Pelorhabdus rhamnosifermentans: one gene and its partner. The protein of the gene in region 2 binds, or shares a complex with, the protein of the main gene of each other region. Links are inferred from orthologs where the notes say so. Each region holds a gene or a part of one and is shown on either strand. Other genes may lie near its edges.

The links.
Region 1: the proteins of Ga0466249_RS02040 (region 2) and Ga0466249_RS21135 are in contact, whole or in part, in an NMR structure (PDB 1GGR), measured with the Escherichia coli proteins. The link is inferred for Pelorhabdus rhamnosifermentans from one-to-one orthologs.

The regions. Positions count from the first base shown.
Region 1 is NZ_JAHGVE010000025.1:25,405-28,194, reverse strand. What follows is about bases 1-2,714. They hold Ga0466249_RS21135 (PTS sugar transporter subunit IIA), read left to right. Parts: upstream 1-976; coding sequence 977-1,453; downstream 1,454-2,714. Other genes in these bases: Ga0466249_RS21130 (YlbE family protein), read left to right, coding at 1,755-2,714; Ga0466249_RS21140 (DUF7916 family protein), read left to right, coding at 43-954; nagB (glucosamine-6-phosphate deaminase), read left to right, coding at 1-77. Outside these bases: more of Ga0466249_RS21130, read left to right, coding at 2,715-2,790. UniProt on the Escherichia coli protein: The phosphoenolpyruvate-dependent sugar phosphotransferase system (sugar PTS), a major carbohydrate active transport system, catalyzes the phosphorylation of incoming sugar substrates concomitantly with their translocation across the cell membrane.
Region 2 is NZ_JAHGVE010000001.1:424,378-427,137, forward strand. Bases 24-2,707 are described here. They hold Ga0466249_RS02040 (HPr family phosphocarrier protein), read left to right. Parts: upstream 24-1,077; coding sequence 1,078-1,338; downstream 1,339-2,707. Other genes in these bases: Ga0466249_RS02030 (KDGP aldolase), read left to right, coding at 24-617; Ga0466249_RS02035 (HAD hydrolase family protein), read left to right, coding at 722-1,045; Ga0466249_RS02045 (pyruvate kinase alpha/beta domain-containing protein), read right to left, coding at 1,632-2,707. Also shown: more of Ga0466249_RS02030, read left to right, coding at 1-23; more of Ga0466249_RS02045, read right to left, coding at 2,708-2,760.

The DNA of each region.
Region 1 (2,790 bases), on a different replicon or contig from region 2:
TAGCGGAAGAGGGGGCAGCAAAATTATTGAGGAGTGCGACACATGATAGAACGAATCTTGGATTTGCATCCGAATGAATTAATTAAACTTAAAGGAATTAATCTCTTGAGTAGTATACGTGCTGCAGCGGGACGGACAATGGTGTGTGAAGTCATTTGTCCAGTTATGCCATTGCTTTATGATGTGACGAATGCTGAACTAGCGGCTAGTATGGGAGCAGATATTATTTTATTGAACTTATATGATGTACTTTCTCCAGCGGTGTTTGGTGTGACACCAGCTGCCGGAGAAAGCGTGATACAGGCCCTACAGCGTTTGGCAGGCCGGGTCATCGGTATTAATTTAGAACCTTTTGATTCTAGCTGTATCTCACAAGCCGATTTCCCGGTAACGGAAGGACGGCGAGCAACGCGGAAAAATGCGAGGCTGGCCTATGAGCAGGGTGTTCAACTGATTACTGTGACAGGAAATCCCAAGACGGGTGTATCCAATGCGAGCATTTGCCAAGCCATCGCTGAAATAAAGGATGAATTAGGTGATGAAGTGGCAATTATTGCTGGAAAAATGCATGCAGCCGGAGTAGAAGGCGAAATGTCTGAATCCATACTAACCGAGAAAGTAGCCGCAGACTTTCTTGCTGCAGGTGCTGATGTAATTTTAGTACCAGCGCCTGGAACGGTTCCAGGGATTACGGTAGAAAAGGTAACAAGGATTAGTGAGTTGGCCCATAAACGAAAGGCATTAATTATGACTACTGTGGGGACTTCCCAGGAGGGGGCCGATCGCCACACAATTTCCACCATTGCCTTGCAGTCGGTAATGGCTGGCGCAGATATTCATCATATGGGGGATTCGGGTTATGTGGGAATTTCCATTCCGGAGAATATCTTAACCTATTCAATGGCGATAAGAGGTAGACGGCATACTTTTAAGCGTATGGCGATGCGTATATAATAGAATAGCAGGTGAAATGGATATGTTCAATTTTTTTAACCAGAAAAAAGATCTTATTTTAGTTGCGCCTATAAAGGGACGGATTATCGATATTGCCGATGTGCCTGATGAAGCTTTTTCGCAAGGAATGGTTGGGGATGGCGTGGCAATTGAGGTCCTGGATAATGTCGTTGTAGCTCCTTGTGATGGTGAGGTCGTGTTTATACCCAAAAGCCTTCACGCCATAGCACTTCAAACGCCTGGCGGGATTGAAATACTGATTCATGTGGGTATAGATACGGTAGAATTAGCGGGAAAAGGGTTTACGGCATTGGTTAAGATCGGCGATAAAGTGAAAACAGGCGATGCCTTATTAACGTTTGACCCGAGTTACATTCAAAGCCAAGGTAAATCACTCCTGAGTCCTGTTGTGCTTACAAATATGGCTCAACGGGTTGGAAAAGTGAACAAATATTATGCTGCGAGCGATGGAATGATTATGAGAGTGACACCTAAATAAAAATTGTAACAAAAAAGCAAGAAGCCACTATGAATTCACGCATAGTGGTTTCTTGCTTTTTTAGGCTGCTTTTTTGTACTTTTTTTTGATCCTCCTTAATAAGTTAGGACTAGAAGGAGTGTGAAATCATTCCGAGGGACGTTATCTAGAGAGTATTTCCTATGTCTAAGGTACAGATAATGATAAGCAAAATGGGGGCTACCAAGAAATCAAACTTGCCGCAGTGGGTGTTACTCTAGCCCAGACAAATGCTAGAGCAGCGTTACTTGCAGCGGCTATTGTTGATCAGGGGGTGTAAGCGGTGGATCAGATCAAGAATCATGCGCTTATTCGTGCGCTGGACAAATTGCTTGATAATGAAAAAATCGATGCAGCTAATCAAGTGGCCGTAGAAAGACTAATGAACGCTCGGCCTGTCCTCGTTGACATTGATTCAGCTCTCAATGTTATCCCAGGCATGACGAAAAAAACTATCCTTCATGCGGGTCCGCCGATTAGCTGGGAGCGAATGGCCGGGCCCATGAAAGGGGCCATTATTGGGGCGCTGTTATATGAAGGGGTGGCGAAAAATCCGAAGGAAGCCGAAAAATTGGTGCTGTCAGGTGCTATTAAGTTTTCCCCCTGCCACGAACATCGGGCAGTAGGCCCGATGGCTGGTATTATTTCTCCATCCATGCCTGTGCAGATTATTGAAAATAAGACGCATGGCAATTTTAGTTATGCCACACTTAATGAAGGATTAGGCAAGGTGCTGCGATTTGGTGCCTATTCGGATGAAGTGATTACACGGTTGCGGTGGATGGAATCAGAACTTGCGCCAGCGTTAAAAGCGGCCATTTTATTATCAGGCGGGATTGATTTAAGAAGTTTGATTGCTCAGGCTCTTCATATGGGCGATGAGTGTCATAATCGGAATAAGGCAGCAACAAGCTTGTTTATTCGCGAAATTGCACCTTACTTAGTGAAGGCTGATTTGCCGCGTGCCATGATTAGTCGCGTGTTGGAATTTATTCACTCCAATGATCATTTTTTTCTCAATCTGTCTATGTCGGCTTGTAAGGCATCTCTTGATGCAGCACAAGGGGTTGCCAATTCTACGATGGTTACAACGCTTTGCCGTAATGGTGTTGATTTTGGCATTCGTGTCAGCGGTTGTCCAGGTAGTATGTGGTTTACGGGTCCTGCACTTTATGTGAAGGGGCTGCTTTTTCCTGGTTTTACTGCAGAAGATGCTAATCCTGATTTGGGTGATAGCGCTATTATAGAGACAAGTGGTATTGGTGGCTTTGCCATGGGGGGGGCTCCGGCCATCGTTCAGTTTATTGGCGGTACTGTGA
Region 2 (2,760 bases):
TTATGGTAAAGAACTTTGCCAGTGTTAATGAGGCTGTGAAAATGGTTAACCAATATCAAGAGGCTAAAATCAATGTATCTGTTGGTTTGGGGGCAGGAGACCCGGCTCAATGGCGTAAAGTGGCTGATGTAGCTGCAAAAACGAAACCAGCTCATGTGAATCAGGTTTTTCCTGCAGCTGGTTATACTATCGGGGTACTGGAAAGCGTGGGCAGTACACACACGCTTGTCAATGCATTGATTGCTCCCAGTGGTATGCCGGGTAAAGTGAGTGTTCTTACTGGTCCAGATAGCCAAGCTTATCAAGAATATGTATCTTGTGATGCGGCAGCAACCCTGCTAAAAGAAATTGGAGTAAAGTCAGTTAAATTTTATCCCATTGGCGGAGATAAACATCTGGATGAAGTAGCAGCTATGGTTAAGGCGGCTGTAAAGCAGGGAATCAACATTTTTGAACCGACAGGTGGAATTGATGCCCATTCCGTATACAAGGTTGTAGAAACCTGTGTGGAAAATGGCGCACAAATTGTCATTCCACATATCTACACCGCATTTGCGGACAAAACGACAGGATTAACGAATGCTAATGATGTTGCCGCATTGTTGCGTTCTTTTTAAGAAAAATGAATGTAAATCAACAGCTTATTCGATTAGTTGCTCTTGATTTAGATGGTACTCTGCTGGATAGTCACAAGAATATTCAAGCGTAAACAATTGAGGCTATTAAAGCGGTTAGAGAAAAAGGCGTCAAGGTAACTTTGGTGACAGGGAGACCGTTAGTGTCTGCTCTGCCGTTTGCTAAATTGCTGAATTTGGATCTTCCTTTAATCACCTATAATGGTGCCTGCATTTCTTCCTATCCAGAGGGCCAGATTATTGAAAAAACGCCTATTTCTATGGATGTAGCTAGAGAAATGTTTGGAGAATTGGAAGATGCCGGATATTACGTAAAGGTCTATATTGAGGATACCTTATATGTTGAAGAAACAACTCGCGCTGCGATAGAGTTTTCTGGAATTTTTGCCATACCTTTTGTGATTGATTAATGTAAAGATGAAACATAGCAAGGAGATGAAGTATGCTTAGCAAAGAATTTACTCTTACGAACAAAGGTGGTCTGCATGCCCGACCAGCTGGAGGTTTGGCGCAGCTTTGTACTGCGTTTCAGTCTAATATTAAGATAGAAATGAAACGGAAAACAGCAGATGCCAAAAGTATATTGAGTTTGATGACTTTAGGTGCGAATACAGGAACAAGCATTACTATTGTTATCGAAGGCAATGATGAGCGGGAAGCGATGAATAAAATAATTGATTTTTTATCCAATCTAGTTGATTAGTGTATTTTTAAAAATAGAGAAAGTAGATCTACAGTATCCATTTGGATGCGCCTCCTTTGTTCAGAGTTATGCGGTCGGCAAACCTGCATTTATTCTATTAAAGGATGTGCCTTTTTTCGAGACGAATAGCTGTAAGCAACTCCCGTTCTGTGAGGGTTGCGCTACGTGAGGTGTGCTTCTACTCGATCTTCCACTAGCTAAATCAGATTTTTTTACAATAATAGGAACGGCTCTTTGTCTAGTAAAGGACAAAGAGCCGTTTCGTAGTACTTTGAGGTCATAAAATATATTTGTCATAAATTAACCCATCCACGGTAAACCATCCCGCGGCTAATATCGAGAGTTACCTGTTCATCTTCCAACAGTAGGTCTGTAGCGTCGGTAGCTCCTACAATTGCCGGTTTGTTTAAGGTTAGGCAGGCGATAGCTGCATGGGATGATAGGCCGCCTTCCTCTACTACCAGGGCTGCGGCTTGATTAATCAGCTTAACGTGCGTGGCTTCCGTAGCCGGGATGACGACAATTTTGTTGGCGACCGATTTCTTTGTATTATATAGTGACTTAATAATAGTAACTCGGCCACTGATTATACCATCGCCTATCCCTTGCCCCCGAAGGATTACGTCCCCTACAACGGACAATGTTACCGTGTTGGCCGCAGTTACTATATCTGTACTGCTAGTGACGCCGACGATTAAATCGCCGTCGCCAATAAACTCTGAGCGCATGGCAGTACGTATTGCCACGTCCATTACGTCGTCCTGACGCAATGGACGTAGTGTCAGAAGAGGCCAAATCCCCCAAGCAAGTTTTAGCCGACGGGCAACACGGGTATCTGGCGTTACTGCCAACACTGGCACCGCAGGACGGAACTTAGATAGTAGCCGCGGCAGGAAGCCGGTTTGGCTCGGGACGATAAAGGCTATAGCTTTTACCGCAACCGCAGCGTGCAGCGCCGTTGAGCAGAGTGCGTTAGCCAAAGGACTGGCCACTATCCTTCCCAGACATTGTTCATGTCGAAGAGTATTTCGTTCCTCTTCAATTTCCCTGGCTTTTATCCTTAACAAATGAATGACATTCGCCAAATGATCTGGATTCGTTCCGTCGGATGAGAGGGCAACGCCATCAAATTGCCAGGAATCGGCCAAGGAAACCAACTCTCTGTACTTTTCGTTGGATCCCTGTAATTCAGCAGTTTTGGCGGCTAAAAAAATTAATTTACCTGTGGCAGCTCCTTGGCGCAATATATTTGTCAAAGCATCCCTAGTTGAGCCACTGGGACAGGGAAAATCTATAATGGATCCGTCGGTGACGCGTAAAATATCCTCCGTGTCCTCAGGCGAGCTAAGTCTAGCGAAAACCGCCGTGCTTACGCCCTGTTCCTCAATCATCCTACGTGCTTCGAGCAAAGCCTCAGTTCCT